One region of the Anabaena sp. CCY 9613 genome, then DNA from elsewhere that is predicted to be linked to it. Evidence: predicted binding sites of a transcription regulator. Region 1 holds the regulator's gene; the other holds the start of a gene.

Region 1 (16,894 bases):
AGATTTCTACAAAATATTCCCTTTGTTCGTTTGTCGATTTCAGCGAAGTTTGGTAAATAAAAGAAGTAGGCTACTAGGAAGTAATCTACAGAATCAGCTGTTATCCCACACGTGACACCAAGCATTGTGAGTGCTAAACGTCTGCCAGAAACCATTGCCCATGTTAGAATTATCCGCCAATCGTGGCAACATGGCTTCCTTGAAGGTGAAGTCAGCGCGGGTACGTTTGAGTGGCATTTCCTGTGGCATTTCCGCCAGGGAGAATTGTCAGTTAAACCATCTCAAGGTCGCGCACTTATTAAAGAACCCCTCGGCCGCTTTTTGGAACAACAAGATTACCAGCTAGAGCCTGGGGGAGATTATGCTTTTACTATTCGGGCTGAACTTTAGTTATTGCTCATTGGTCATTAGTTCTTTTCTTTGATCTCGCCCAGTCCCTACTCCCTACTGATTGTTAGGCGATTTAAGTATCTTTCAATTAAGAGGAGGGCAACAATATCATCTATGGGTCGTGGCGGCTGTCGCATACCCTGTGGTAATAGCTTTGTCAGACCTTTGGGTGGGTACATTTGCCAATAGCGATCGCGTGCTTCTAAAGTGCTGTAGCGTTCATCAACTAAAATAATGTTGAGCTGATCTGTCAGTTCCTGGTGCAGTTGCTGTTTCCATTTTTTAGCGGTAGTTTGGTCACCCATGACTAGTAAGGAAACTGGAAATTGTTGGCGTAGTGTTTCAATGGTAGCGATCGCCTTTGGAGCAACTACGACTTGATGATAATATAGTTGTCGATCCAGTCCCATAATGGCTAAACCACACTTGTCTTTACCTGGGTCAAAGCCCAAAATAACTGGTTGCGTTGGCGAAAATTCACTGATAGTCATATCAAATACACTTAAATCCTATAAATAATTTTGGGTTAAATATTTTAATATCATGGCGTTTTTCATAATTTTAACGTGAGTTTGACAGAACTAAAAAATAGCAGCATTACAGCAAATCAATCTTTGGTATAAATGTCAAGAGATGATTTTTGTGGTAAATACCTATAAGCAGCTAAACCAGCCATCAAGTTGATTCAAAAATTCAACTTACTACTGTATCTAAAGTATTCAATTTGACATATCAAAGGAAAGAGGTAACAGGCTTGAAGTCTTTAGTTATCTGGGTTTGATAATCTGTTGATGCTCTAGGCTACTTGGCGAATGCCATAACTATTTGTTTAACTGTTCTTAACTGTCCTTGCATTTTTGCTAAGATACTGAGAAAATTTCAAAGCGTGTATACATTGCATCACTCATAAAATTATTTATATCTAAGGAACAATTTTATGCAACTAACACCTCAAGAAAAAGATAAATTATTGATTTTTACGGCTGCTTTGGTAGCAGAAAGACGAAAACAAAAAGGGTTAAAGCTTAATTACCCTGAAGCAACGGCATACATCTCTGCGGCGATTATGGAAGGCGCAAGAGAAGGAAAAACTGTGAGTCAGTTAATGAGTGAAGGCACAAAACTTTTGCATCGGGACGATGTTATGGATGGCATTCCAGAAATGCTTCATGAAGTGCAAATTGAGGCCACATTTCCCGATGGAACAAAATTAGTAACAGTACACAATCCGATTCAAGACTAATACTATTCCAGATTTTAGATGGAGAATTGATATTAAAAGGATATATAAATGTATACGAGTAATAAAGTGACAATTTACGCTCATGCTGATTTTCAGGGAACCCAAAAAGAGCTAGATGAAGGCGAATATAATATTAACGATTTGGGTATTGGTCACAATCAACTGAGTTCGTTAACAGTCCCCGCAGGTATGAAAGTTACCCTGTACGAATATGAAGATTTTCGGGGTCGGAGTAAAACCTTTACCGGCAACGTTGCCAATTTGGAGGATATTAAAGTTGAGGGTGCGAACTTCAACAATTTGACCTCCTCAATTAAGGTCGCCAAAATAGCAATGACCCCAGGACAAATTATTATTACCAAATCAGAACCTCTGGAACTGAATGCTGGACGCAATATTGTCAAACTTCGGGTCAGTAATATAGGCGATCGCCCCATCCAGGTGGGTTCTCATTTCCACTTTTATGAAGTGAATACTGGTCTGCAATTTGACCGCCATCAAACCAAAGGAATGCGTCTCAACATTCCCGCAGGTACAGCCATCAGATTTGAACCAGGGGATGAAAAAGAAGTCGAGTTAGTCCCCTATGGTGGTACGCGCCAGATTTATGGCTTTAATGGATTAGTCAATGGGTATGTAGATCAGCAATAAAAGGGAGATGCGCCATGTCAAATTCAGCAGCCCGGCTAGGAATTGGGGGGCCAGTGGGTAGCGGAAAAACAGCCTTGATTGAGTGTATTGTTCCCATATTGATGCATCAAGGCATTGAAATTGCCGTTGTCACCAACGACTTACTCACCACAGAAGATGCAGATCGGCTCAAAGGACGAGGCTTTTTACCTCCAGAACGAATTATTGGTGTCGAAACGGGTAGCTGTCCGCACACAGCAATTCGGGAAGACCCAACAATGAATCTTTTAGCCGTTAAGGACTTTGAATTACAGTTTCCTCAATTAGACTTGATCCTCATTGAAAGTGGCGGTGACAATCTGGCTTCTACTTTTAGTTATGAGTTGGTGGATGCCTATATTTTTGTGATTGACGTAGGTGCAGGAGATGATATTCCTCGCAAAAAAGGCCCAGGCTTTTTACAAGCTGATTTAGTGGTGGTGAATAAAATTGATATTGCTCCTTATGTGGGTGCAGATTTGGAATTAATCCGCCAACAAGCCCCCTTACATCGTCGAGGTAAACCCATAGCGTATACCAATTGCAAGACACAAGCAGGATTGGACGAGGTAGTTAATTTTATTTTGGAGACAGTTTTGTTTCGCAGTCCTTCTGTCATTACATAATTGGCTGTGTAGCAGCTTAGGAATATGAATTAAATAACATGCAAGTCTAATTTTTGACCTCACCCCGCCTTTGACTTGCGTCAAAGTCTCCCCTCTCCTTGGTAAGGGGGTTGGGGGTGAGGTTCTGTATTTTATGAAATCCACATTCCTTAGTTGAGGTTCAATGTGTTATCTTTGCCAACTTTAGAAACTATTAAACCCACAAATAACTTAGAGTTAGAGCTGAAGTGCGATCGCTTTGGTCAAACTATTATTAGTCACCAATATGCAACTTATCCCTTAAGCGTCTCTCCCGTATTTCGTCTCGATGATGAAGACGATTCCCATCGCGCCTATCTCTATATTGTGAGTACATCTCCAGGTTTACTCGCTGGAGATGAGTTAAATGTTTCTTTGCAACTCGCCGCTAATACTAGCCTTTACCTCACCGATCAGGCTGCTACTAAAGTACATTCTATGCCCGCAGCCAAAGCCACAACACATTATGAAATTGAAATTGGCCCAGGAGCGAGCTTAGAGTTGATCCCAGAACCCTTGATTTTGTATGCAGATGCTGCTTTAGAGCAAACAATAAATATTAAAATTCATGACACCGCAAAACTATGCTTAAGTGAAATCATTCTCCCAGGAAGGCTGGCTAGAGGAGAATTTTACCAGTTTCAACATTATTTTAGTCGCCTGCGCGTGACTTCTACTTGGGGAGAGCTATGGTTTAGTGATGCCATGCGCTTAGAAGGAAAGCTTAATCCCTTTATTCAAAGTCATCTCTTTTCCTGTGCGCCTGTCCTTGGTAGTTTAATTGTCATCTTACCCGAAACTAACTGGGAATTATTGAGTGCCAGTGTAGAAAATTTAGCAGCTGCAAATTGCTCTGATTTGACTGTAGCAAGTTCGATCTTGCCTGATCACAAAGGTCTATTGATTAGGGCTATGGCTAATGGAACTCACGAACTTAAAAACTATTGGAAATATGTTCTCAACTGCGTGCGCCGCAGTAGCTATCAATCTCCTTTACCTGATTCATTATGACTGAATTAGCACAAATTTATCTAGGCAATTTAACTGAAAACACTAGTCTAGCTTCACAGATAGAGCAAGCTCGTTGCTCGGAGCGTTGTTTAGAAGTTTCCATTAGTCAAAGTGATAGCCGTAAAGGGAGGATTCACGCTCACACTAGCTCTGGCATAGCTGTAGGAATTGTCAAAAGTCGTGATTGGTCACTGCAAGAAGGAGATGTTTTAGAAACCCAACAAGGTAACTTATTACTAATTCATCTACAAGAACAAAAATTAATGGTATTGAGTTTTACCGAGCCAGTAGGCGATCGCGCTATGGAATTGGTTCATCTGGGCCATGTTCTAGGAAATCACCATTGGCCGATTATTGTGCAAAATCACAAGCTTTATCTCCAGCTAGCCGCAGATGTGGAAGTCATGGAATCAACCATCCGCAATTTCCAGATTCCTGGTTTAAAAATTGACTATGAATCACCATCGTCAGCTACACAGCTTGACTTTGATCACCACACACACCACCATCACGGCTCATGAATCAACCGATATCTGCGATCGCGCAACAACTGGCTCTGATGCAATTATCTGATTCGTTTTTTCCTTCTGGCTCATTTACCCTGTCTCATGGGCTAGAATGCCTGGTTCAAGACGAACAACTACACGGTTGTGAAGACTTACAGATATTTCTGCGGCTGTTATTGCGTAATAAGATAGGAACTACGGATCTAGTTGCATTAATTCATGCCTATGAAGGAAGTGCAAGTGGTGACTTAGCCGCTGTGCGACAAGCTGATACCCAACTATTTGCTCAAACCTTAGTAGAAAAAACTCGTGAAACCCAACGCAAAAGCGGACGAGCCTTGCTGATGGTTGCTAGTTCCACATGGGAAGATTCTCAATTAAACACCCTGAATCAAGATGCCGTTACAGGTAAAATTCACTGCTTACATCCGGTAATTTTTGCTGTCGTCGGTAGGGTAGCGGGTTTGAGTAAAGGGGATACTGTATTGGCTTTTTTACATAGCTTCATTGCCGGTTTATTGGGGGCTGCTATCCGCTTAAGTGTTGTCGGACATATTCAAGCACAACAAGTCCTGCTTCAGCTAGCGCCAGATATGGAAGCAATCTGCAAAGCTGCTGCATCAATCAGCTTAAATGAAATGTGGTCTTGTACGCCTTTTATCGATGTTGCCCAAATGCGACATCAAAAATTGTCTCACAGGTTATTTGCTAGTTAAAACTTAGGTAATTTTCAAGTTAATTCAGGAGCAAAAATGAGCTACCGCATGAACCGTCGAGAATACGCAGCCATGTTTGGCCCTACCATAGGCGATCGCATCCGTCTTGCTGATACAGATTTATTCATTGAAGTAGAAGCAGACTATACCAGTTACGGAGGTACTCTCTACGGCGATGAAGTGAAATTCGGCGGTGGTAAGGTGATCCGAGATGGTATGGGACAATCTCCCCTCACCCAAGCCCAAGATCCCAAGGTAGTAGATTTGGTAATTACCAACGCCTTGATTCTTGACTGGTGGGGCATCGTTAAAGCCGATGTTGGGATTAAAAATGGGGAAATCGTCGAAATTGGCAAAGCAGGCAATCCCTACACTCAAGACAACATTGATATCATTATTGGCCCCGGTACGGAAGTAATAGCTGGAGAAGGCAAAATTTTGACGGCTGGAGCCATCGATAGCCACATTCACTTTGTTTGTCCCCAGCAAATTGAAACTGCCTTGGCTGCTGGTACAACTACCATGCTTGGCGGCGGTACTGGCCCGGCTACTGGGACTCTTGCTACTACTTGCACTCCTGGTACTTGGAATATTCACCGGATGCTCCAAGCTGCTGATGGCTTCCCCATGAACATAGGTTTGCTGGGCAAAGGCAATACCAGCCAACCCCAAGGATTAGTTGAACAAGTTGCTGCGGGAGTAATTGGTTTAAAGCTGCACGAAGACTGGGGATCTACTCCCGATGCCATTAACAATTGTCTTACCGTTGGCGATGAATATGATGTACAAGTAGCAATTCATACCGATTCTCTCAACGAAGCCGGATTTGTAGAAAATACCATTGCGGCATTTCAAGGTCGTGTCATTCACACTTACCATACTGAAGGTGCAGGCGGAGGTCACGCGCCTGACATTTTGAAAGTTTGCAGTTTAACTAATGTGTTACCCGCTTCGACTAATCCCACTCGTCCCTACACCATCAACACTTTTGATGAACACAAAGATATGTTAATGGTGTGCCATCACCTCGATAAAAATATTCGGGAAGATGTCAAATTTGCTGAGTCGAGGATACGTAAGGAAACCATCGCCGCGGAAGATTTATTGCACGATATGGGTGCTATCAGTATCATGGCTTCCGATTCCCAAGCTATGGGAAGGGTAGGGGAAGTAATTACTCGCACTTGGCAAACTGCCCATAAGATGAAAGTACAAAAGGGATTATTGCCGTCACCGGGAAATCCTTATGAAACCCATGACAATTTTAGGGCCAAGCGTTATGTCGCTAAATACACCATTAACCCGGCCATCACTCACGGAATTGCTAACTATGTGGGTTCCATTGAAAAAGGTAAAGTTGCCGACTTGTGTTTGTGGAAACCAGCTTTTTTTGGGGTCAAACCAGAGCTTGTTATTAAAGGAGGAATGATCGCTTGGGCGCAAATGGGTGATCCCAACGCCAGTATCTCTACTCCTGAGCCAGTTTATATGCGTCCGATGTTTGGTAGTTTTGGTGGCGCAATGGCTCATACCTCTATTACCTTTGTTTCTCAAACCGCTTTGGATGGGGGTATACCCGCTCAACTGGGCTTAACAACTCGCACCTTAGCGGTTAGTAATACACGTAATCTGAGTAAGGCAGATTTGAAACTCAACGATGCGACTCCCCATATTGAGGTTGATCCGGAAACCTTTTATGTGAGGGTGGATGGAAAATTATTGACTTGTGAACCTGCTACCTCTTTACCAATGGCACAGCGTTATTTCTTATTTTAAGGACTAGTACCGCTGCCTTGAAAGTCAAAATTCAAATTTTAAGTCCGCCAAATCATCCTTAATAAACAGTTTGTAGAAGCTGCTATGCGTCTACAGTCCCTCATTCCAGGGCTAAAGTCCTGACTAGGAGCGAACCTTTTTTATTAAGTGCTAAACAGAACTTGTCCATTGACGATAGCCAACAGTTTTACTCTTAACGGCCCTGCTGTATAAGTATCCTCCGCGGCGATCGCTTTGATTTCCAACGTTTGCTCATACTGCCTTAATTGCGAGAAAAAGCGTAAAAAAGTATTGTCTAATTGGACATTTTCGACGATTCCCGCATTCCGGGCCCGAAATTGAGAAGCCGAAATTAGCAGATCCAGTCTTTGCCGCAGTTGATAGGTGGTCATATTTTTAGGATCAGCCGTAGTTGTGGCCAAAACCTCACTTCCGGAAAAAACTAGTTGATTGCGTGCTGTATCTGCAAAAAATTCTATCTGGTTTTCTCCCCTGACATAATTGCCAGCTGAGAAGATTCGCATGACGTATTCCCTACCATCGTTAATTTGCTGGGTTAGTTGCTCAATTCTTTCTGGGGTAACACGCAATATATCTTCATTCGCAGGGATTGTCCCAGGTTCTGAGAGTTCAATGTTGGCATTGCGGTTAGCTTCCTGCAACAGCTGGATTACCACCTGACGCGCTAGGTCTTCTTGGTTAATACCACGAACTACACCAGATGCCAAAACTTGACCCCGAAATAAAGCTAGTTTGCCTAAACGCAAATCACGGTATGACTGGTAATATTTTTCTAGTCTGGCTACTTCTTGTTCTAAATAATTCTGTTGTCTTTCTAATTCTTTGAGGCGAGATTCCCTAATGGCAATTACTTGTTCTCGCGCCGCAATTTCTTCATTGCGCTTTTTAATTAATCCATCTAGTTCGGCAATTTTGCGATCGCGCTGGTCTATAGCTGTTTTGGCTTCATCAATGGCTTTTTTTGCTTCGGCGTAAAGTCGTTGACGTTCTGCCCTAAGTTCTTCAATGGCTGACTGCAATACTTTTCTCTGATCATAAACGCTTTGCAGTTCCGTTAGGGCTTGTTCATAGCGATTAGCTACTTGACTTAATTGACCTTGGGTGCGTTGGAGTTGTTTTTGGGTTTGGGCCTGTTGGCTAAGGGTGCGGTTTAGTTGGGCTTGAGTTTCCCGTTGTTTAGTATTTGCTGCTTGTAAGGACTTATTAATTACTTGTAACTCTTGTTGTGCTTGGGCTTGTTCAATCCTTGCTTGGCTTAACTCACTTTCTACCTGACTTTTTTGAGTTTCGGCAACTTTTAGCTGTTCGCGCTTTTCTCTCAAGTCTCTTTGAATATCCTCTAGCTCAAAGACCCCTTGCCTTAATCCTTCATCAGCCACAAATAAGATTCCCAAAGTTGATGTGGCAATCAATGCACCAGTAAAAATAGTCACTAGTACTGCTGTGCTTTTGGGACGAAGCTTAAATAGTGAGAGGCGAGCCTTGCCAACACGTGTGCCAATGCGATCGCCCACAGTGGCAATTACGCCCCCCAAAATTAAAATTGCTGCTATAAGGATGTACCCGGTGGTCATCTTCAGCTACCGTTCACGTAGTGTGCCGGAGGCATAATGCTTCCAGATACAGCCTACTACTTTCAAACATTATCTGGTGGAGGATGGAATATTGGCAATAGCTGAAACTACTCACGATTTTAGATTTACCTCCAGCTATGGGTGTCATCTTGAAAAACACAACACTTGCCACTCCACCTCCGTCTATTGCTTTTAAGTAAACTGCCTACTTAACGTAACAGGTTTATGCACAGTAATCTTCTTTTTGTGGATGGAAATCATCTTTTTCTCACGCAAATCCCCTAATAACCTGGTGACAGTTACACGAGTTGAACCAATTGCCTCAGCGATCGCCTGATGAGATAACTTGAGATCAATCGTAATTCCATCTGCACAAGGAACACCAAAATCACGACAAAGAATTAATAGAAAACTCACCAATCTCGAACCCATATCCCGGTGAGCCAAGGTTTCAATCATCATCTCTGTCTGTAAAATCCGCGAAGATAGTCCCCGCAGCATCAACATGGATAATTCTGGATTTTCCTTAAGTGCTTGCTCTACCTGTTCAATAGGAGCTGAAAGCAACTCTACAGGAGTAAATGCAACTGCATGGTAAAATCTATCTGACTTATTTCCCGTCAGTAATGACAACACACCAAAAACGCTATTTTCCCGCAGCAGTGCTACCGTTATTTCCTCACCTGCTTCGTACACCCTGGAAAGTTTAACAGCACCCTTTAAAAGAAAATAAACTCGTTCAGCAGGATCGCCGGGAAAAAAGATCGTTTTGTTGCGTTCAAACGTTTCCACAACCGGAGGAAAAGCTCCAGTTGCCATCTGACGAAATACATTTGCTAGGGCTTTATCTTGTGTCACGATCATCTCCCTTCCCCTACCCAATGCCGGAAAAACAAAAACTGATTACCTAAGAATACACCCGAAAAAAGAATAAAGCACCGTCAACCTTTCTGTGCATTCCTATACTCAACCCCACAACTTCACAGTTATTTGTTCATAATGATACATAATTTTTCATGTTTTTAGCTAGTAGTTGTTATAAGTACTTGCACAGTTGTAGTCATCAGGTTTTTTGCCAAAATTTTCATAATATCTTGAGAATATCTTAAGGATTATCTAGGAAAATTTTTCCGAAAACAGTTCACATAATCATCATTTTTGCAAATCATGTGTAAAACCAAGATAAACTCACCTCAGATTCTAGTATGCTCCTAATGATTGGTTGCATTTACAATTTCTATGCTGAATCTCACTGGAAAAAACGCCTTAGTTACAGGAATTGCCAATAACCGCTCCATCGCCTGGGGGATTGCTCAACAACTGCATCAAGCAGGAGCAAACTTAGGTATTACTTACTTGCCAGATGACCGAGGCAAGATGGAGAAAAAAGTTGCCGAATTAGTGGAACCTCTTAATCCCAGCTTATTTGTTCCCTGTAATGTCCAAAACGACGAACAAATTCAGTCTACCTTTGCAGCCATTCAAGAAAAATGGGGCAAACTAGACATTCTTATTCACTGTTTAGCTTTCGCCAACAAAGACGATTTAACTGGTGGTTTTAGCCAAACCTCTCGTGCTGGATTTAAAACCGCTTTAGAAATTAGCACCTACTCCTTAGTGCAATTAAGCGGTGCAGCCAAACCGCTAATGACAGAAGGAGGTAGTATTATTACCCTGACATATTTAGGTGGTGTCAGAGCTGTTCCCAACTACAATGTCATGGGAGTAGCTAAAGCGGGTTTAGAAGCTAGTGTACGTTATTTAGCGGCTGAACTAGGGCCACAAAACATTCGCGTCAATGCCATCTCCGCCGGGCCAATTCGCACTTTGGCGTCATCAGCAGTAGGCGGAATCTTAGATATGATTCACCATGTAGAAGAAGTAGCCCCCCTCCGACGCACCGTCACCCAGCAAGAAGTAGGCAACACAGCTGCCTTCTTGTCCAGCGATTTAGCCAGTGGTATCACCGGGCAAGTTCTGTACGTAGATGCAGGATATGAAATCATGGGAATGTAAGATCATTGGGGGAGTGGAAGCTAGAGGCTAGAGGCTAGAGATAAATTCCTCTGTCATCTCCCCCAATACCCAATACCTAATACCCAGTCCCCATTTCCTATGCAAACAAGCGATACCTTCAGTAAGGACTCCGTCCAACGCCAAATTATCGAAGCTCAAACTGCTCGCGTGGCCTCTGTTCACCGCACCACTGGTGAGACGGATGTGCAAGTTACCATTAACCTGGATGGTACAGGTATCTGCACCTCAGCCACCGGGATTCCGTTTTTGGATCACATGTTGCATCAAATTGCCTCTCACGGGTTGATTGACTTAAATGTCCAAGCCCAGGGAGACTGGGAAATTGATGACCACCATACCAATGAAGATGTAGGTATCACTTTAGGGCAAGCTTTCGCTCAAGCATTAGGGAATAGAAAAGGAATTGTCCGCTTTGGTAATTTTCTCGCACCCTTAGATGAAGCTTTAGTGCAAGTGGCGCTAGATTTTTCTGGACGTCCACACTTGAGTTACGGCTTGGATATTCCTACCCAGCGTGTGGGAACTTATGATACTCAGCTAGTACGCGAGTTTTTTGTAGCTTTGGTCAACCATAGCCAAATGACACTTCACATTCGCCAACTGGATGGTATTAATTCCCATCATATTATTGAGGCGACATTTAAAGCTTTTGCTAGAGCTACCCGGATGGCTGTGGAAATTGATCCTCGTCGCGGTGGTACTATTCCCAGTTCCAAGGGTTTTCTGTAAAAGTAAAACAGAGGGTGTCAATTAGCTGTTTGGTTTGTGATAATTGACAAACCTAGTGGTAATTATGACTGTTAGACCATTGGGTACACTGCAATTAATACACGAAACAGAGATGAAGTCTGGTGCAAATACCCTTAATTCTCCGCTGAATATTACAGAAAATCCGCCAGTAGTCCTAACTGCTGATTTGCGAAAAGTCTATCGCACGGGATTTTGGCTGAATCAAAAAATTGTATCCCTTAAAGGTTGTTCGCTCACGGTATACCAAGGTGAAACCTTTGGGTTACTAGGGCCTAATGGTGCTGGTAAAACTACTCTGTTAAAACTGTTGTTGGGAATTATTCGTCCCACTGCCGGCAAGGGTTTATTATTAGGTCAACCATTAGGCGATCGCCATGCTAAACAACGTATCGGTTATCTGCCAGAAAATCCTTATTTATATGACTATCTCACGGGCTGGGAATTTTTACAGCTAGCGGCTGGGTTATTCCAAATTCCTCAAAGTGTACAACGTCAACGCATTCCCCAACTATTGGAATTAGTGGGTTTATCCCTCACAGATGCCCAAAAAAAGCCCATGCGGCGCTATTCTAAAGGCATGTTACAGCGTGTGGGTATGGCCCAGGCACTGATAAATGATCCAGACTTGATATTTCTCGATGAACCAATGTCTGGTTTAGATCCTGTGGGACGCTACCAAATGCGGGAAATTATTTTGTCCCTCAAAGCCGCCGGGAAGACGATTTTCTTTAACAGTCATGTTCTTAGTGAAGTCGAACAAATTTGCGATCGCATAGCTATCCTCTCTCAAGGTAAGATGATTTGTTCTGGTTCTCTTTATGAACTTTTAGGAACTGGAAACACATACTACGTCAAAGGTCAAGGTGGTGACGGGGAAATTTTGAAAAAATGGATACCGAGCCTAGTATTTGCCCATGATGGTTCTTGGCAAGGCACGCTACAAGAAGATTATTATGATTTTCTTGCTAGTCTCCGTTTGATGGGGGGGCAAATCATTTCTATGAACTTATCTCGCCACACCCTAGAAGATTTCTTTATTCAACAGTTACAAAAAAGTAAGCCGGTTAATTAGTATTTCTGACTGGTCAAAATTTTTCACCGTACATCTTTCTATTACAGAATACACCGTATACGCAAGTGTCCGATTCTGGAAAAAGTGAGGGACAATTTTCTAATACCATCTGTCAAATTTATCCAATACCAGCTATTTTTGCCAAAATAACAGTTAAAATTCTCTCTTGCTTTATTGAGAATTTTTAGTTGATAAAGCCCCTAAAGTATAAACTGTGGCTGCTGTAGATGAATGTTATTGATGACAAAAGTAATTTTTTTAACTCAAATAAAATGATTCTTTTTTTGATATCAATCAAATACCATAGGAGGGAATTTATACTAGACTGAAACTCAAGTACATCTTTAAGTTAACTTTACTAAAAATTCAACATTAATAAATAAATATCCCTCCGGAAAATTACACTTTTCAAGGAAAATAAGTAATGTTGGGGAACTTGAATCGGGGAACTTGAATAATTAAGTATAGTCAAAATTTAGATGTTTATAAAAAACTATGCCGATCACAGTCTTAGAGTCTAAGGTAAATATGCTTAACACAGGTTTGCTGAAATTCCTCACCCAACCAGTTATGGGTGTGGCTTTGTTAACGGCTGTCAGTGCGGCTGTACCGTCTGCGAGCCTAGCTCAGGGACAATTAGTACCACCAACACAACCAGCATCACCAACGGGTCAACAAGTATTTCCTACAGGACAACAAGTATCACCGGGTACACAACCAATATTTCCTACGGGACAACAAGTATCACCAAGTGTACCAATAGATACTAATTATTCTTTAGGTGGTGGTGATCTAATTCGCGTAAACGTATTTGAAGTACCAGAATATACAGGCGAATATCAAATTCCTCCAGGTGGATCAATTAACCTACCTTTAATTGGCAGTGTTTCCGTTTTGGGTCTGACAACCGAACAAGCGGCTGATGAAATTGCCAACAGGTATTCTCGCTTTCTCAAACGTCCCCTGATTTCAGTTAACCTGTTATCACCTAGACCTATTAATATTTTAGTTGCTGGAGAAGTAACACGTCCTGGGTCTTATACTCTGAACTTACAAGGTGGCGCGGGTAATAATCCAGGGGTACAATACCCAACTGTATTAGCTGCACTCACCACAGCCCAAGGCGTGACCTTGGCAGCAGATGTAACTCAAGTGCAATTAAGACGGAAAATTGGACGTTCTTCAGAGCAAGTTGTTAATCTCAATTTAAAAGAACTAATTCAAACAGGTAGGATAGACCAAGATATTACTTTAAGAGATGGTGACACCATAGTTGTGCCAACTGCAACTACTTTCAACGTCGCAGAAGCACGAAATTTATTTTCAGCTAACTTTGCCGCTAGCCCCACAACACCACGTACTGTAGCCATCATTGGTGAAGTGAATCGTCCTGGCTCATATCTTGTTGGCCAGGGTGGTGGAGGTGAAGAAGGCGCTGGTGGTTTACCCACTGTAATGCGAGCGCTGCAAGTAGCTGGAGGAATTACATCACAAGCTGATGTTCGGAATCTCCAACTCCGCCGACCCACAAGAACTGGTTCACAACAAAATATAAATATCGATCTCTGGGAATTATTACAAAGCGGTGATATTGATCAAGACATAATTGTGCAGGACGGAGATACAATTGTCATTCCTACTGCTACTGAGATCAATACAGCAGAAGCTACTCAATTAGCTGCCACCACTTTGTCTCCGGCGACAATTCAAGTGGGCGTAGTAGGCGAAGTTAAACGACCGGGCGCCGTAGACATTAAGCCCAATAGCTCTTTAAATCAGGCATTACTGGCTGCGGGTGGATTCAACGACGCTAGAGCTAGAACAACCACAGTAGATTTAGTTCGCCTTAATCCTAATGGTTCTGTGACTAAGCGGGAAGTTAAAGTTGATTTCTCCCAAGGAATTAATGAAGAAACTAATCCCATACTCCGCAATAATGACGTTGTTATCGTCAACCGCTCTGGTTTAGCCTCGGCTGGCGATGCTGTGGGTACAGTAGTTAACCCACTAGGCGGTTTGTTAGGAGTATTCAGAGCTATATTCGGTCTGTTCTAAAAACTGTGGCTCAAGGATAATAAAAAGAGTGGGTTTGAAGTTGTTTTATTTGACTAGCGATGGCAACTTCAAACCCATAATTGTAGTCAATAAGTTGACTGACATTTTCACTCCTCACATCGTATGTACTCTTGGCTGGGTAAAAATTTACCTCAAACATCCTTCATTAAAGGATTATTGTGCAGTTTAACTTTAGTTGTAAGCTGTGGTGTCGACATCCCCACCACTCAAGCAGCAGAAACAGTTACTATTCGCTTGGGCCCCTTTCAACAATCTTTAAATATCAGCGACGTTGAAAGATTTGCCAAAACAGGTAACCTGCCAGAACACTTACAAATATATAGTGCTGTATTAACACCGCAAATCGGAGAATTACTGAACCGACAGTTACAAGTAGATCCAGGATTTGCCGATAAATTCATCGATGAATTAGCGCGATCGCCACAAGGCAGACAATTAATTACTTCCTTAGAAGCGGCAATACCAGGCAGTACGCCAGAAACCCTCCAGGCAGCACTCAACCTCTCTTTGCGTCAAGTCAACGGTTTAAGTGCAATTGGTTTTTTGCGAGCTTACCCACAGGAAAATATTACTGTAGACGCTTCTCAAGCAGCGCAAATTGCCTTAGCATTTAACGCCAATAACTTACAAAGTCAAGTTTTGGGTCGGTTGCTAGAACGAGAATTGTTAGTAAAAAATAATACGCCTTTTCAGCCAACCTTTGACCCCGCAACCACAGGTCAAGCAACCGTTCAACAGCAGACACTCACCTTCCAAGACAGTCAACGCAACCGCCGCATTCCTGTAGATATTTATTGGAGTCAGCAAAATACCCCAGCGCCATTGGTAGTACTTTCCCACGGATTGGGAGCCAATCGCCAATTTTTTAGCTATTTGGCACGTCATTTAGCTTCCCACGGGGTTACAGTTGCGGCAATTGAGCATCCAGGAAGTAATTCTACTGCTATCAATAAAGTGTCTAGTCAAGTCAACTTGGCACAATTACTACCAGCCAGGGAATTTGTTGACCGACCGCAAGATGTCAGCTTTTTACTCAACGAATTAGAAAAACTCAATACTCAAGCAGGACAACTGCAAGGAAAGCTCAACACAGAGCAAGTCACAGTTATCGGTCACTCCTTAGGTGGTCATACAGCATTAGCCTTAGTGGGTGGAGAAATAGATTTAAAGCCATTGCAAGAATTCTGTAAAACCTCTCTTTCCTTTGGCGAATCTCCCGGTGATTGGTTGCAATGTGCAGCGGCTAGTTTAAAAGATAGCAAACCACAGGTAAAAGACGAGCGAGTTAAAAGGGCGATCGCTCTTAATCCTCTTGTGGGTAGACTGTTTGGTAACAACGGTTTGAGCAAAGTTACCAAACCCGTTTTAATTGTCAGCAGCACCGAAGATGCTTTGACCCCAGCCTTGAGTCATCAAATTAGACCTTTTCAGCAACTAGGGGGTGCTAAATATTTGTTAACTGCCATTGGTGCAACTCACTTGAGTATTACCGATCCCGCATATCCGGCCAGTGCAGCGACTACACTTGTCAGAGAAAAGCGGGGACAAGAAACCGATGCTTTGCGCGAACTGATTCGTGGTGTAACTTTAGCGTTTATTAAACAAGACACACCAGAAGCCGCGATTTACCAACCATTTCTGACACCAGCCTACGCCCAATCACTATCTACCCAAGAAATACCCTTAAGGTTCAATTCTGATTTGCCAAGAAATATTAAACCCTGGTTGGGTTTCGCTATCAATGAAATGTGGGGAATTGGGAATCGGGAGTAAGGAGACACCAATCACTAATCCCTTATCCCCAAGCCCTAAAAGTAAATTTAATAACATACCTCCTCCTTGCCAGCGTGTGATCTAGGTGCTTTAATAGCGATCGCATGATGCCAAAATGTTCTGCCTAAGCAATACCTAGAAGACCAGCGACTTGTAATGAGATATCAATATTGATGTTCATAAGATTACAGCCTCAAAACATTAAGCTGAAATTAGGACTAAGGTAGTACCATGTCTTTTAAACTAAAATTCGCCCAAAAGCTGAATAGGAGGATGTATGGAGCCACTTATTGCCATAGTCTTAGCGCTGATAGGCTATGCCTTAGGATCTGCCAAATTAATTAATCAAGGTAACGAAGCCTTAGTAGAAAGGTTGGGGCGATATCATCGTAAACTTTCACCTGGACTGAACTTTATTGTGCCTCTGGTTGATCAGGTGGTGATGGAAGATACAACCCGCGAGCAGTTTCTAGATATCAAACCGCAAAATGTGATTACCAGAGATAACATTTACCTGGAAGTTGATGCTGTTCTGTTCTGGCGTATTAGAGATATGGTCAAGAGTTTTTACGAAATTGATGATCTCCAAGGTTCACTAACACAGTTAGCGACAACCACACTGCGAGAAGTCATTGC
Region 2 (16,894 bases), 200 kb from region 1:
AGAAAAATACATTACCTGACCGTTATAAGCACGATATAAATTTTCTTTGGTCAGCACTTGTTGTCGTCCACCTGTGGCGATTAATTCACAATTGAGTAAAATTAACTCATCAAAGTGAGTAATTGATTCACCTAAATCGTGGTTAACTACCAACACGATTTTACCAGCATTGGCGAGTTCATGAAAGACTTCAAAAATGATAAATTGTGTTTTTTGATCAATGCCTACCAACGGTTCATCAAAACAGAAAATTTCTGCTTGTTGTGTCAATGCTTTAGCTAAAAATACCCGTTGTTGTTGTCCCCCTGATAATTCACCAATGGGACGATCACGGTGTTCAAACATGCCCACCCGTTTGAGGGCGTTTTTGGTTTCTTGGCGACTAACCGTTGAAAAGCTCCGCAACCAACCTGTCTTTTTGACTCGTCCCATCATTACCACGTCCCAAACTGTAGCCGGATAAGTCCAATCAATTTGGCTACGCTGGGGGATATATGCAACTTTTTCTAATTGTTGCATTAATGGTTTTTCCTGATACAGTACTGAACCACTACTTAAAGGAACCAAACCCAACATGGCTTTCATTAAGGTACTTTTTCCCGCACCATTAGGGCCAAAAATCCCTGTGATCTTGCCTGGTTTGACAATACAGTTAATGTCTGTTAACGCTGCTTGTGTCCGGTAATGCACTCCTACATGGGCAATATTAATACTGGCATTTGTGGCTGTCAGGGTATCTTTCATAGAGTAAACAGGAGCAAGACTGGACTCAGGTTGGAAGAGAAAATTAACAGTTCTCATGGGCTTTTGGGGGCAATTTGCAGGGAAAAATGAAAAGATTATGAGAATACTGTAACCTGAAAATGAGAAAAATATGAAATTTAGTGTAACAAGTCCATGAATGGGAAAACTCGGTCAAAAGCTGGATACTTATGGCAAACGTTGGTAGGAGTTATGTTAGGGCTATCCATCAATGGGTGTACCCAGGTAGAATCTAGCCGCATTGCGCCTGGGGATGATGGTCAACCGCAAGTTGTCGCAACTAGTACCATCATTGCTAATTTGGCTGAAGAAATTGGGGGCGAGCAAATTCAACTAACTAGTCTACTGAAACCAGGGGTAGATCCCCACGTTTACGAACCGACACCAGCTGATAGCAGAACTTTAGAAACAGCCGATTTGATTTTGTATAACGGCTACAACCTAGAACCAGGAATCATTAAATTAATGAATGCTGCGGGAAGTGAAGCGCGAAAGTTAGCCGTAGGAGAAGTTGTTACACCCTTAAAACTAGACACCACTCAAGGACAAAATACCCCCGATCCTCACGTTTGGGGTAATGCCGAGAATGCGATCGCTATGGTCAATGCCATCCGAGATGCTTTAATTGAATTATCTCCCGCAGACCAAGCAGAATTTACCCAAAGAGCATCAAAGCTGACTAGTGAATTACAGCAGTTGCACAGTTGGATTAATCAACAGATGCAAACTATTCCCCCCGCACAACGCCAACTCGTCACTACCCATGATGCTTTTCAATATTATGGACAAGCTTACGGCATTGCCATGGCCGGGACTTTAATTGGTATTAGCACAGAAGAACAACCCAGCGCCCAAACAGTACAGCGATTGGTAGAGTCAATTAAAAAATCAGATGTACCTGCAATCTTTGCCGAAACTACAATTAACCCGGCTTTAATCAAAACTGTTGCTCAAGAAGCAGGTATACAGTTAGCACCGCGCGAATTATACTCTGATTCCATTGGTGAACCAGGAAGTGAAGGCGATTCCTACATCAAAATGATGGCAGCAAATACTCGCACCATAGTAGAAGCATTAGGTGGAAAATATACACCTTTTAAATCTGCTAATTAAACTTATTTTCTATCTTCAGTAAGAGGTGATTTAACACTTTTCATGTGGTGGATATCCAGATTCATGGTTATTTATCCATTGTGAAAAAATCCCCTAGAAAGTCTTGAGGTTTTATAGCATTTAACGTAAATTTTAGGACATCAATTTAGCAGAAAAACCAAACACCAAAAGACTTTCAAAGCTATTCCCTGTTCCCTGTTATCTAATCTCATCGCAAACTCTTTCTTGAGAAGGAACTCATTTTGTCTGTAATTTTCTAGACTAGTCTTAGTTAATGTAGAAATTTTAATTTTTCTAGTAACCATGAATAAAGAACACGAAAATCAAATTAACCAACCAGTTAGTAAAGATTGGCATTCACGCCCAGAACCAACAGCTAAGGAAAAAAACTTAACAGCCAATCCAGGCGATCGCATTGATGAACAACCGCAATCAGTTGAAGAAAAAGCCAAGCAAGTGGCTGTAGATTCACCAGATATTACAGGTGACCACATCACAGTACCAACTTATTTCGTTGTCGATGAGCCTGATGGCGAGCAAAAAGCACTTCACCATGTTAAAGATGCTGAAGAAATTTCTGATGTAATTCGGGAAGCCAGAGTAGATGAAAACGGTAATCGTACATGGTGGTAATTTCTTATATTGCAAATATAGAGGCGTAGGCAATGGCGTTTCTATTTTGCCATTTTTGGCTAATCTAAATGTTGTGGAGATGAAACCACAGATAGTATCTGTGGTTACTTTTTTGTCAAATTGAATTTAATTATTTTTCTTGAATTAGTAAAACTGACTTGACGGGACGCTTCACAGGATTTCCTTCTGCATTCATCCTCCCGTAAACAGTTTTGCCATTGTAATACAAGGAAGAAGAACTACCTCCATCCAAATTCATGGCTCTTTGGGCGCCAAGTGTTTTCATAAAATCCGCCAGTCCTGGTAAGGACATGCCAGAAGCAGGAGTTGCAGGCTTTTGCGCTACCATGACCAAAACAATGCTGCCAGCATTAGTAATGCCTATGGCAGTTCTGGCATTAAGTTGTTGACTACCCAGTGCATCTCTTCCTTGGGTACGATCCACAAAGCCTTCCTGTACAGATGTGAGTTCTGGTAATAAACTAGGGCCCGCACCCATAGCATCCATTAACTTACAACCTACTGGTGCAGCATCATTGTGGAGGGCAATATCATAGCGGATAGTTTGCCCACATTCATAGCGACGAAATTCTGAGCGATTGAAAATTTGGCTGAGATAAGGCTTTAAGTTGGGATTATTTACCAGTCGCTCGTTTTGTTTGGGATCAGCAGCAATTTCACCAGCAAGCACAACATAGGATGTAGATTTTTGATTAGCTGGGTCAAAAAAACCAGCATTTAAGATAGCGATCGCTTGATGATTATCAGCAAATTCCTCTATAGTCTTTAGTGTTGTTGATAATGCAGGTGTTACCAAAAATCTGCTATTAGAGGGTATCCATAAAACATGAACTATGCTTTCAGGCAAAGTGCGTTGCTCGTAGCGAATATTTTTTTGTGGCAAGGGTGTAGTATTAGCTACTACTGAAGATACGGTGGGTGTTGAGGAACGCAAACCAAACCATATTCCCCAACTAATTAGCATTAAACCCAGTAGTCCAAATTTTTTCACTGATTTTCCTCGCTTCTCTAGATCTGAACAGTGTTTACTTCATTTTTTATTAAAACTTTATTTAACTAACCATGTGTAAAAAGTATAATAATTTCTTGTCGATACCTTGGTAATTTAAATAAGTTTTCTCCATAATTCACTGCAATATCAATGGTCTGAATGCTGATTTAAATTTCATTCATAGGTTAAAAATTTATGTTTTTAAATTTAAAATCCCAACTAAAAAGTATTGGCTCATACAATTATGAAAAGCTTTTTCCCCGTAACAGCCGAGTTGTCATTTTATCCGGCTTTTTGATCACTCTATTAATTGTGATCTTCAAGACTTTCCCATCTTTAATATTCCCCTTATTTAACGTAATCGAAGGCTCGCACCATCCTACATCAATTCCTTGGATAGAAGAGGAATATCAATGTCAACACACTGGCAGAAGTTGGGATGAAGACAAGTGTTGGGATAATGAACATGATCCTCTGTTCTGAGTTTAGTCATTGCTTGTATTCCATCTCCCTCATCCCCCACAGCCACCCTCCAGGATGTTGGCGACTTGGAAAACACGCCCTAATAGCTGAGAAATTAGATCAAAATGAATATATAGCCTGTTGTTTGTCCAACCTTGAATTAACTGAATTCCGTGCGTAATCTGCAAGAAAGTCATTTAAACCGCGCCCGTGCTAGTCTTAGACAAGCTTTGTCTTGGTATGGATACCTCCGTAAGTCAGGACAGTTGGCATCAAACCCTGAATTGGCAGGTTTGGTAAAACCAGAATTAGATGCTTTGAACTCCACACTCAATAAACTAGACTCGAATGTCATCAGAATTGCTGTCTTTGGTTTGGTGAGTCGAGGTAAGTCAGCCGTGTTAAATGCCTTACTGGGAGACAAAATTCTGCAAACTGGCCCGCTTAATGGTGTCACTCAATGGCCACGTTCTGTCAGGTGGCAACCAGGCGGTAAAGTACTAGTAGAATTAATTGATACTCCTGGTTTAGATGAAATTGCTGGTGAAGCACGGGCGCAAATGGCGCGAGAAGTCACACGTCAAGCTGATTTAATTTTGTTTGTCGTCTCAGGGGATATTACTCGGACTGAGTATCGAGCATTACTAGAGTTGCGCCAAGCACAAAAGCCACTGATTTTGGTATTTAACAAGATAGACCTTTATCCGGATACAGATAGGTCAGCAATTTATGATAACTTGCAACAACTGGGTGCAGGAAATCCCCAAGCACAGCCTTTATTACCTGATGAAATTGTCATGGTGGCGGCGGAACCAGCACCAATGGAAGTGCGTGTTGAGTGGCCTGATGGTCGTGTCAGCTATGAATGGGAGACACCACAACCCCAAGTAGATGAACTTAAACAGACAATTTTGCAGATCCTCAATCGAGAAGGGCGATCGCTTCTAGCATTAAATGCACTGATTCAAGCACGGGATGCAGAAGCGGCGATCGCTCAAAAAACCATCGACTTACGTGAAAAAGAAGCCGAAGACATCATTTGGAAATTTACTAAATATAAAGCTTTGGCGGTAGGGCTAAATCCTGTCGCTGTCTTAGATGTAATTTGCGGTACCATTGCCGATTTAGCTTTAATTCGTTCTCTATCAAGGTTATATGGCTTGCCTATGACTAGCTATGAAGCCAGTAAAATTTTAAAGACGATTTTTTTGAGTTCTGGTGGCTTGCTCTTGGGGGAATTAGGTAGTAGTTTGTTTTTAGGTTTTGGTAAGAGTACTGCTGCTCTCACGAGTGGTGATAACCCCACTAATATTACTGCCTATGCCGGCACTGCGATCGCTCAAGGGGGAATTGCCGCTTATGGTGCATATACCGTAGGTAAAGCAGCTCAAGTATATTTAGAAAAAGGTTGTACTTGGGGACAATTAGGAGCTAGTACAGTAATTCAAGAAATCCTGTCTCAAGTTGACCAAAATACAATTCTGTATCGCTTGCAACAAGAATTAGGCACAAAGTATTAATAAAAACTAAAAAATCATAGCTCAATTATTGCTATTCAAAAATTTCTATCAAATTCTGCTGACAATGGGTTGAAATTGCCAATTTCCGATGCAAAATTAGGAAAATGACCCAATAAAAAATGAGGGTGAAAATTTGGCGTTTCATCCTGAATTTTGACGGAACCAAGCATGGATGGGGTCTTCTCCCCTGCTCCCGTCCACTGAGCGTAGCCGAAGTGCTGCTCCCCTGCTCCCTGCTCCCCTGCCTCTTTTGTCGGTGTTCACTACCAGACTCTTTCGAGAAGTCTCACTAAACTGGAAATAGTAGTCCTCATAGACTGCCTGTAGAGGCTAGGGACTAGGGACTCAATACTCAGCCATCAACACTTAAAGAAAATCTCACTCAACCAAAGGTGAAAATATCATGACAACATCCCTAGAAGTCCTTCAAGCCGCTGTTAACTCTGGGAAAACAACTCTTCAAGAAGCCATCTTAGAAGCCATCGTAGAAGCTCGTGAAACCTGCGAAGTAGACGGTGACAATTCAGCTGGCTGTGCAGTAGCTTGGGATATTGTGGAAGAATTACAAGCTGAAAAAGCTCATCAAAAGCAGTCCAAACAACGCAAAACTGCTTTAGAAAGCTACTGTGATACTCATCCTGAAGCAATAGAATGTCTCATCTACGATGTTTAATGATCTCGTAACTCAGACATTGCTGATTGTGTCACTTGCTTAATCGCATCTAAATCAGGCGGTGGTGTTACGCTGTCCATTCTTAACCAGAGAAGATATTCGATATTCCCCGCCGGGCCAGTAATGGGCGACCAAGTTAAGCCGTTGTATTGCCATCCTAACTCGTGGGCTACTTGCAATACCTGGAAAATGGCATCAGCTTGGTCATGAGGATCGCGGACAACGCCTTTTTTGCCTACACGGGATTTTCCCACTTCAAATTGTGGCTTGACTAGCAATACTGCATCCCTGGGAGATTGAGTTAATCGCCATACAGCAGGCAAAATCTTGGTTAAGGATATAAACGATACATCCACCACCGCCAGATCAGGTATCTGGTCACCATCACCATACAACTCATCGGGTGTGAGATTACGTAAATTGGTGCGTTCGCGTAAAATTACCCGTGGATCATTTCTTAAACCCCAATCAACTTGTCCATAACCAACATCAATTCCGTAAACTTTTGTGGCTCCAGCTTGCAGAAGACAATCGGTAAAACCACCTGTAGAAATACCACCATCTAAACAAATGCGTTCTGCTATGGGAATTGTAAATAATTCTAAAGCTTTGGCGAGTTTTTCTCCCCCGCGAGAAACGAAGCGCGATCGCTCTTTAATTTTAATTTGCGCCGCAGTATCAACTTCCGTCCCAGCTTTATCAATTACCTGTTGATTGACAGTCACTTCCCCCGCCTGAATTAATCGCTGTGCTAAGGCGCGAGAAGTACATAAATTTAACTCTACTAATAATGTATCGAGTCGCTGTTTGACCAATTAACTTGACTCTCCTGACAATATTAAATCTAAAGCGCAATTAATAATTTCTTTGCGGGTTACCAACTTTTTTAACTCATCCGGCTCATAACGACCTTCTGCTACTTCCAAGGAAGCTTCATCAATGGCATTTAAATAAGCTTCCTCTAAAGTTTCCCATAATTCTTCACGTAAAAGGTAATAACCTCCAGCTTGGCGGCGCTTATTTTCTCGCTGAATCTCCCGAACTGAATTGCGAATGAAGACCTCCCAAGAGCGCATCGAGCGTTTTTCAGCTTTTTGTTTAATTAAATGTAACAGAAGAATCACGGCATAACTGCGAATCGTTTTAATAATGTCATTTCGACTCATTTCTGTTAATTCTTCAACAATAACCAACGCTCCTTGAACATCGCCCTTAACAAGCAAGTCTTTGAGAGTGAATAATTCTTCCATAATCAGCGCCTCAAACATCGGCAACTTCTATTGTGGCTTATAGTGGTTCTAGTCCAGATAAGATAAGCTAATACGTTTAATCTTTGAGCGATCGTACTATTAGCCAATCTAATTCAACTCTTGAGTTTACAATAAACGCTAGAGAAGTTTTTCCTTCCTAACCAGTGGTCTAAGACTACGAAAGATTTATTATGCCATTACGACAACCTCGTTACAGTAAAGAAGAATTTGCTCGTCGCGGTGATGAAATTTACGACTCTCAAGTGCGCCCACAAGTCGAAGCAAATGATTATGGCAAAATTGTTGCAATCGACATCGAGACAGGTGGCTGGGAAATCGATACTGATGAAATGAATGCCTCAAAGCGTCTTGAAACTCGCAACCCAGATGCACAAATCTGGTTTGTGCGTGTTGGCTCTCGCTATGTCCGTCGGTTCGGGGCTGGTCGCATCCACAAAACAAAATGATTATTGGAAGTGTGAATGCTGACTACGAGCCAATTATCGTTCTACGTATTTGTGGTGCTGATGCTAAAGTACATGAGCAAACCGCCATTGTTGATACAGGTTTTAACGGTTGGTTATCCTTACCGCCAGATTTCATTGCTGCATTAAAACTACCCTGGAAAAGGCGAGGACGAGCAATTCTAGGAGATGGTAGTGAATGTGTGTTTGATGTGTATGAAGCTATTGTTGTTTGGGATGAGCAATTACTAACCATTCCGATTGATGAAGCTGAGTCAGATCCACTTGTCGGTATGTCACTGATGGAAGGTTACAGATTAATGGTAGAGGCAATTGCAGGCGGCGTTGTAAAACTTGAGAAATTATGAGCAGTATAATGAGCAAATAAGCGGTTGAGAGCGACGATCGCAAATCAATATATTATTACTCAGCACTGAGAACTTTCAAATCAGTTAGAGCTTGTTTAAACTTCTTAAACGTTCTAAAGTTGATTATTTCGTCCATGTCCGCCATTTATTGCGATCGCTAGGATCAAATTTAATATTTTTTTCCCAAGCTAATAATGCTTCTTCATCATTTCCCATCTCGTCTAGAGTTAAAGCTTTTACACCCCATGCCCAACCATCTTTGGGATAACTTTTGATATATTCTTCAATCGCTGCTTCTAGTCTTCCATCAGGTTTAGACCATATACGAGATAACCTTAATTCTATAATAAGCATCCTTCGTGAGAAACGATTATAAGGATTAAGTTTAATTGCTTCTTCCCAGATAGGAATTGCTTCTAGATTTTGCCTACCAATAATTAATGCTTTTCTTTCCCATGCAAAAGCATTTTTGGGATCTAATTCGATGGATTTATCGTACATCTTCAATGCTAATTCAGGGAAAAAACTTTCTAGTATGAACCCGGCGGATCGAAAAATGAATGCTGGCTGGTAAACTAGATAAACAATACCAGCAATTAGAAAAGGCAATCCTGAGTACCAACGGTCAAGTAAATTCCAGCCACCTAAAGAGAACTCCTCAGATATTCCTAGCCTAAGCGTAATAGCAAAAGGTAAAAGAAAGAGTAAATTAGTTATTGAAATAAAAGGTAATATAAAGCAGATAAACAAGAGTCCAATTAGAGATGCAATACCACTGCGATCTTGTAGCCAGGATGGCAGCCAAACAGAAAGAATCCGATAGCCATCTAATGGGGGAATTGGCAGCAAGTTCAACAGCGCGATAATAAATTGCAAATTAATAAAAACAGCAATAAATGCAGAAAACCAATGAGGAAAGTTCCAAGCAAGACTGACATGAAATACGGGAACTAATAGCAATCCAAAAATTATACTAGCGATTGGGCCTGCTGCTGCTGTAAAGCTAGACCATAAACGGTTCCGAAGCTGCTCAAATTCAATATAGACTGCTGCACCAGGTAAAGCTAATCCACCTGTGACTAAGAAAATGCCTGGCAGAATAATACTGTGTATAGGATTAATGTATCGACGCGGGTCAAAGCTTAAATATCCTTTGTCTTTAACTGAAGAATCCCCACCCCAATAAGCTACAATTGCGTGTCCAAACTCATGACAGCTAATAGCAACAATCCACAACAAGCAAGCCATTACTGAAGTTAGAAGTTTGATTCTAACTGGATAGAACTTGCTCAAATTAGCAGTGGTGATCATTTGTGGAAATGTTTTACCATCACGAGTGATGTAAAAACCATCATAGTCATTCTGATAAACTTTAGCGACCCCGTATTGGTCAAACTGCTCACACCGAGTAAATTGAGGTTGAATGGCGAATTTACCAGTTTTATCGATATATCCACATTTATTATCTTTCCCTACAGCCGCAAGCCCATTAGAAAAGCGATATGGCATTACTTCGCTTGGTTGAAGCTGATCAGGATATTGTTTAAATTGTGATTTCAAAGACTCTGAAGATGATATTAAACTTGAACTTGGGTCAAACTGTGGTTTAATAACAACCTTGCCTGTTTTGTCAATAAAACCAATCTTGCCATGAGAAACCACTAAACCAAGTTCTTCAACTAAGCTATCAGCATAATCGAATTGTGGACTAATAGCGAACTTGGCTGTTTTGTTAATATAGCCCCATTTTGTATCTAATTTATCTCCCACTTTTTTAACAACTCTAACGGCTGCTAATCCTTGTGAAAAACTTTTACAACCGTTAAATTGTGGTTCTATGACCACTTTTCCTTGTTTATCTTGAAAGCCACATTCAGTCCACGAGTAAGATAAATATTCTGAGGTTATTACTTCAGGCGGTAAATCTTTCCGCAATATTTGAATTATTGCAAGTCCTTCCTGAAACTCTTTAGCTAACTGAGGTGGGCTGTAGAAGTTGCCCACTAGCTGCCCTGATTTATCCCAGTAAATGTTGGGATTACCAATTGGCTGCCCTGATTTATCCCAAGAAATTAAATAATTAAGTTTGGTTATTCCTTGAAAAAACCGAATTGGAGATTTATCTACAGGCTCAATGATCCATTTGCCCTGTGAATTGATTACGCCCCATAGACCATTTTCTTTAACAGTTGCTACACCACCAGAGAATCGCTGAACTTTATCGTATCGGTAAGGGATTACTAATTCACCTTTTTGATGAATAAATCCCCATTTCCCGTTAAGTTTTACACCTGCCAAACCTTCCGAAAAAGAACTTGAGAAATAATCTTTATCGCCACCATAAAGAGACCTTGATTCACCAACCGTATCATACTGTGGGGGAATGGCTATTTGTCCCTGAAGGTTTATAAATCCCCATTTTTTATTGATTCTTACAGGTGCAAATCCCTCAGAAAATTCGTTGGCATAATCAAATTGAGGTTCAACAACCATCTGTGCAGCTTGGTTAACATAAGCATACCCGCTTCTCTTTCCCGCCATATAAAACTGCACAGGATATAAGTTTTCAGTCTTACTTCCATATCCCTTTTGCAAAACACTCATGGGATATAGTTTTTCAGTCTGGGAGACTTGGATTATATGAAAAGCGATCGCACCTACTAATGACAGCAAAAACAGAACAAGCAACCAAGTCCTTTTCTGGAACCCCATTAGTAGAACTTCTCCTTATCATTGGTATATGTAGCGAGTACTATTCTTCACTACCCAGTAGCAGCAAACCTTATAATCCCATAATTCTAGATATTCTCGTAGATGATTTTGAGAAAATATACACTACGATTTGCGTTAGCGCAGCCCACCGCAGGCATCGCCCTAACTTCTCGCTTCTTTTATTCTTTGTAAATACACAATATCAAGATAATTAAGATACAGCAAAATCCGTGTATTGCCGTAGTTCAGCAGGATGAAAACCCAAAACAATATCTTCGCGCAAGATACCTGCTTCTAATAATGCCTCTGCCACTGGAACAGAAGTACCATCATATTGAATCCACACTTTATCATTAATAATATCTATATGTACCACAGAACCATGTACTCGGCGCACGCCATCCCAACCGATATGTAACACTTCGTAGTGGTCTCGCTCCGAGTCAATGACTGCTTCTGTCTCTATTTGACCGTTAGCAGGCTTGTGACCAGCATAGTCAAATATCAACTGACGAATAATTTCACGATACCGAGCTAGCTTATCCATTTGATAATCCTTTCTAGTTGCTCGTCAAAGACAATTAGGTTTATTCCTATACTATGAAGAATTAGCTGACCAAAGCGTTCGGAAAATATACCTTCATAAACTCGCTTGGGAACTGCTAAATAAAGTTGGCGTTTTGGTTGTAGTTCTTTAAGCACACTGCGATAAACTTCATACTGTCCTACAGCTTCCTGGAGATCATTCACGGGAGAAGGACTCAGAAAACTTTTGATTTCAACAGCTATTTTTTGATTGTCTCTCTCAGCAGCAATAGTAACTCTTTCTGCTCCAATATCTACGTAAAGTTCTCTACCTCCGTATGCAAGGTATAATGGATCGTTGGTTATTGTCCAACCATCTGCTATGAGTGCTTTAATGACTGCGGCGTGGTAGATGTCTCTGGCTGGCATTAGTCAAAAGATAGTTCCAAAAACACAGCTTTAATCTAGCAAAGTTATTTGACAGAGGCGCGATGTTACCATCTGGCGGCGAAAACTTAAATAAAGTCCTTTTCAACGCCTGGTAGGGTTCATAAAAAAGCGATCGCCCCATAAAACCAAAGTGCGATCGCTATTTATAATTCTTATGGGGCAGACACCTTGCCCACCTAAAATCTAAATATCTTTCTCGCTCAATTCACGAGTCATATAATCAAACGGCTCATCAACAAAGGCAGTATCTGCAACACCGTCCGCGGCTACTTGAGCCTTCACCAAGTCCTTAAGAATCTGGATACCATAAACAGTGGGACCAATGGGTACACTTAAAGAATTGTAAGTTTCTCTTAGCCCTTGCAGTACGCGCTCATCCAATACATTCATGTTGCCAGCAACCAACGCATAGGTCGCATAGCGCAGGTAGTAGTCCATATCTCGTAGACAAGCGGCATAACGACGAGTAGTGTAGGCATTGCCGCCTGGACGAATCAACTCTGGCTGTTCTTCAAATAACTTAGAACCAGCCTGTTTTACCAATGAAGCAGCATTTGAGTTAATAGCCGCCGCTGCTTTTACTCGTGCTGTACCACTTTCAAAATAAGATTTAAGGCTATCAATTGCATTCCGGTCAAAATACCGACCAGCAACGTCATAATTCTTAATCAAGCTTGTAACTGCATCGCGCATTCCTTCTTCTCCCAATCATTACTATCTATGGTTTGATATTAATTTGGCTGCACTTATGCACCCGTAAATTTTTGTGCCATTTAAAATAGATGCGGCACAAAAACAATTCATCCGCTATTTAAGGATTCTATGCCAAAGTTGTCCCCTAATGAGATGAACTTTAAGTTTTGTGCAGATGTTGGGGAAAAGGTTAATATAACCTGTAATCCGGATAAGCTGTAACAAAAACTACAAAATCCTCTAATGTCTAGGATTTATGATATTTCAGGTGTGTCATCAACAACTTGGTTCAGATCATCTGGGTTAGGATGCTTTGGAAGATTATGATTTTATGTTAGGAAATTGGTAGAGAAGGAGTAACAATGACAACCCCACAAGAAGTCTTGAAAATGATTCAAGACCAAAAAATTCAGATGATTGATCTGAAATTCATCGATACACCTGGTACTTGGCAGCACCTCACCGTGTACCACAATCAAATCGATGAAAGTTCCTTCTCTGATGGCGTAGCCTTCGACGGTTCCAGCATTCGGGGTTGGAAAGGCATCGAAGAATCAGACATGATGATGGTACTCGATGCCAACACTGCTTGGATCGACCCCTTCATGAAAGAGCCAACGCTCAGTATAGTTTGTAGTATTAAAGAACCCCGCACGGGCGAATGGTACAGCCGTTGTCCCCGTGTGATTGCTCAAAAAGCAATAGACTACCTAGTTTCTACTGGCATTGGTGACACAGCTTTCTTTGGTCCTGAAGCTGAATTCTTTATCTTTGATGATGTCCGTTTTGACCAAAATGCCCACGAAGGTTACTATCATGTAGACTCTGTGGAAGGTCGCTGGAATTCTGGTAAGAAAGAAAGCCCCAATTTGGGTTACAAACCACGCTTCAAAGAAGGTTATTTCCCAGTATCGCCAACGGATAGCTTCCAAGATATTCGTACAGAGATGCTATTAACGATGGCAGATTGTGGCGTACCTATTGAAAAACAACACCACGAAGTTGCTACTGGTGGTCAGTGCGAACTAGGCTTCAAGTTTGGTAAGTTGATTGAAGCTGCTGACTGGCTGATGACTTACAAATATGTCATCAAGAACGTTGCTAAGAAATATGGCAAAACAGTCACCTTCATGCCAAAACCCATTTTTGGCGATAACGGTTCTGGGATGCACTGTCACCAGTCCATCTGGAAAGATGGCAAACCCTTATTTGCAGGTGATAAGTATGCTGGTTTGAGTGAAATGGGACTTTACTACATTGGTGGTATCCTCAAGCACGCACCAGCACTTTTGGCTATTACCAACCCCACAACTAACTCTTACAAACGTCTAGTACCTGGCTATGAAGCACCAGTGAACTTGGCTTACTCTCAAGGTAACCGTTCTGCTTCTGTGCGGATTCCTCTATCTGGCGATAACCCTAAAGCCAAGCGATTGGAATTCCGTTGTCCTGATGCAACTTCTAACCCCTACTTAGCATTCGCTGCTATGCTTTGTGCTGGTATCGATGGCATCAAGAACAAAATCCATCCTGGTGAACCCTTAGATAAGAATATTTATGAACTTTCTCCAGAAGAACTGGCGAAGGTTCCTTCAACTCCGGGTTCTCTGGATTTGGCATTGGAAGCACTAGAAAACGACCATACTTTCTTGACAGAAACAGGTGTTTTCTCAGAAGACTTCATTGAAAACTGGATCGACTACAAGCTAGCTAACGAAATTAAGCAGTTGCAGTTGCGTCCTCATCCTTATGAGTTTCATCTCTATTACGATTGCTAATTCTCAAAACTAGTGAATTAGTGAATTTTTTGCCACCCTATATAGGGTGGCTTTTTTTCACATCTTGTGTCACGTTCACAACCTAGGTTTACTGCAACTCTAAAATCCACAATCTAGATTGTTAGTCTAGACATTGGTTTGCTCAGATTTTCTTGGCAAGGCTAAAAACCTAGCTCATTGCAGCATGGCTGCTTTCATAAATCAACCGAGTTGTAGGATCTATCTTCCCTTGAATAGGATTCCAATATTCGGATATTTCTTCAGGAAGACCGAGTTCTTGTGCAGCACGCATCAGCATTGATTGTTGCCGATTCTTGACTTGCTTGTATTGCAGCATTGTTAGCGCACGGGATCTATCTTGAATAGACATAACACAGTCCTCCTTATGGTTTTAGTTAGTGATATATGCTTAACTATTTATCTCTTCATTTACTAAACTAACACACAATTCTGTAACCAATGTTACAAAATAAGGTTTTGTAATAAAAATTCATGTAAAGAAAATTGTAGTAGCGATTGTCCAAGGCAAATTAGTGAAAAATTGCCCCTAAACTAACAAAAAAGCAATAAATTGTGGTTATTTATGCTTTTGCTTCGTGTCATGCCGAAGAATAGTCATTTCCCCAGGTAGATCATTTTATTCGTTACAATTATTTACACTTAGAAAATTAAACTCATATATCTGGAGTAGGAAAATTGCTTGATTTTTGGCAACTAAGTGCTATTGCCAGTTACCATCAAACTAATATAGTTAACAAAAATTAACCCAACTATGACAGTTATTTATCCACGTAAATTTCAAAATTCCTTGAGTGCCAGGGATATTCTCCAACAGGTAGTTAGCGATCGCGAAATCCATCTTATTACCCTCAATCGCTACCGCTACAGCGAACAACGCAGCTGTAAAGATTTAACCGGGGTCATTGAACAACTCAATGGCAAACCAAAGGAACTGTTACAGGACTTATCTCACCACATCTGTGATGAAGCTCGTCATGCTATGTGGTTAACTGATTTGTTACTGGATTTAGGCGCTGACATCGGTACTCCCCCTGGAACTTCCTATATTGACGAATTTGATCGTTTGATAGATAAAGAATCCTTCAAGACGGAAAGTGACCGAGAAGATGGCATCATTGCTGCATTGGCAGCGATTAATGTCACCGAAAAACGGGGTTGTGAGTATTTTTCGGCTCACATATACGCCCTCAAACAAGCGCCACAAACAACAGAAAACATCAAAATTCGCGAAACCATTGCCAAAATTCTGCCAGAAGAAGCAGGACATGTGCGTTGGGGGAACCGTTGGCTAACAGAAATCGCTCGTAAAAGTCCAGAACACCAACAAAAAGTAGAGCAAGCTAAACAAAAGTATGCAGCTATTGAACAGGCGGCATTTGAATCGGGAATGGATATCACTTTAGGTGCAGAACTACGCCGGGTGACTCATCTCGTGGAAATAGCAAATACAATGCCACTTTGGGAACGGCCCCAGTATTTAATGGAACGCTTACCACAAACTTTGTTAGCACCTGAGTTGCAATTTACGAGGATTCGCGCTGCTCAAACAGCTTGGCAACGTGATCCGCAAACTTTTATGGAGAAATTTGTGCCAATGTTCCTCAACGGCATCAAGGGGATGGAAAATAACCGTCAAAAATCCAGCATGTAAAATACTAGACTTGTTGAACAATTGTGGTTAAGTTGAACATCAAGCTATATATTCCTTTACATCTAACGCACTTCGTGGTGAGAACTACGGCACGCTGTGCGTCTTTGCATGAAATTTTCACATATTAATTCAGCACAGCCAATCTGAACAATGCCATCTGAATTCAACTTCTTCCAAAACTGGTATCCTCTCTCACCCATTGAAGATATTGATCCCACCCGACCAACTCCAGTCACACTTTTAGGAATACGCCTAGTTATCTGGAAACCTCAATCATCTGAAAATTACCAAGTCTTTATAGATCAATGTCCCCATCGTCTCGCTCCATTAAGTGAAGGGCGTATTGATGAAAAAACTGGTAATTTAACCTGTAGCTATCATGGCTGGCAATTTGATTCTCAAGGCATCTGTACCCACATTCCCCAAGCAGAAAATCCAAAAATTGTTAGCAATAATCAAAACAATTTTTGTGTAATTTCACTCCCAGTTTGCCAAGCAAATGATTTACTTTGGGTTTGGCCCGACGCTAAATCGGCTGAAGAAGCTACCAATACACCATTACCACTTTCACCTCAAATCGATGCCAACAAAGGATTTGTCTGGTCTTCCTATGTGCGTGATTTGGAATATGACTGGCAAACTTTAGTTGAAAATATAGTAGATCCTAGTCACGTACCTTTTGCCCATCACGGCGTACAGGGTAAACGAGAATACGCTAGACCCATACCGATGGAAATTGTGCAAGCCACACCAAAGTTAATTGAAGGAATTACTTCCGGACGCTTCAAAACCACAATCACTTTTACC

Evidence for each region. Region 1 encodes NtcA, which controls nitrogen genes in cyanobacteria. Its sites were predicted from a motif close to TNTGTANNNNNNNNTACANA; they were not measured.
Region 2: a site for NtcA is predicted at 12,853-12,872, ahead of glnA (type I glutamate--ammonia ligase). Genes of this name have one in related genera too.

The regions. Positions count from the first base shown of each region.
Region 1 is NZ_CAWUDE010000008.1:26,840-43,733, forward strand. It holds gene ACM0OT_RS11265 (DUF3146 family protein) at 127-390, shown strand; gene ACM0OT_RS11270 (pre-16S rRNA-processing nuclease YqgF) at 438-881, opposite strand; gene ureA (urease subunit gamma) at 1,328-1,633, shown strand; gene ACM0OT_RS11280 (urease subunit beta) at 1,967-2,284, shown strand; gene ureG (urease accessory protein UreG) at 2,299-2,928, shown strand; gene ACM0OT_RS11290 (urease accessory protein UreD) at 3,094-3,957, shown strand; gene ACM0OT_RS11295 (urease accessory protein UreE) at 3,954-4,478, shown strand; gene ACM0OT_RS11300 (urease accessory protein UreF) at 4,475-5,179, shown strand; gene ureC (urease subunit alpha) at 5,216-6,955, shown strand; gene ACM0OT_RS11310 (DUF3084 domain-containing protein) at 7,099-8,550, opposite strand; gene ntcA (global nitrogen regulator NtcA) at 8,743-9,414, opposite strand; gene fabI (enoyl-ACP reductase FabI) at 9,790-10,566, shown strand; gene hisB (imidazoleglycerol-phosphate dehydratase HisB) at 10,666-11,316, shown strand; gene ACM0OT_RS11330 (ABC transporter ATP-binding protein) at 11,429-12,409, shown strand; gene ACM0OT_RS11335 (polysaccharide biosynthesis/export family protein) at 12,938-14,464, shown strand; gene ACM0OT_RS11340 (alpha/beta hydrolase) at 14,588-16,258, shown strand; gene ACM0OT_RS11345 (SPFH domain-containing protein) at 16,536-16,894, shown strand, end outside.
Region 2 is NZ_CAWUDE010000008.1:222,952-239,845, reverse strand. It holds gene ACM0OT_RS12225 (metal ABC transporter ATP-binding protein) at 1-744, opposite strand, end outside; gene ACM0OT_RS12220 (metal ABC transporter substrate-binding protein) at 898-1,875, shown strand; gene ACM0OT_RS12215 (hypothetical protein) at 2,179-2,508, shown strand; gene ACM0OT_RS12210 (phosphodiester glycosidase family protein) at 2,639-3,520, opposite strand; gene ACM0OT_RS12205 (GTP-binding protein) at 4,156-5,502, shown strand; gene ACM0OT_RS12200 (Calvin cycle protein CP12) at 5,906-6,175, shown strand; gene ACM0OT_RS12195 (TlyA family RNA methyltransferase) at 6,172-6,990, opposite strand; gene ACM0OT_RS12190 (DUF29 family protein) at 6,991-7,425, opposite strand; gene ACM0OT_RS12185 (hypothetical protein) at 7,617-7,892, shown strand; gene ACM0OT_RS12180 (clan AA aspartic protease) at 7,889-8,257, shown strand; gene ACM0OT_RS12175 (WG repeat-containing protein) at 8,381-10,861, opposite strand; gene ACM0OT_RS12170 (XisI protein) at 11,181-11,516, opposite strand; gene ACM0OT_RS12165 (element excision factor XisH family protein) at 11,504-11,923, opposite strand; gene apcB (allophycocyanin subunit beta) at 12,128-12,637, opposite strand; gene glnA (type I glutamate--ammonia ligase) at 13,000-14,415, shown strand; gene ACM0OT_RS12150 (hypothetical protein) at 14,585-14,785, opposite strand; gene ACM0OT_RS12145 (ferritin-like domain-containing protein) at 15,188-16,087, shown strand; gene ACM0OT_RS12140 (Rieske 2Fe-2S domain-containing protein) at 16,238-16,894, shown strand, end outside.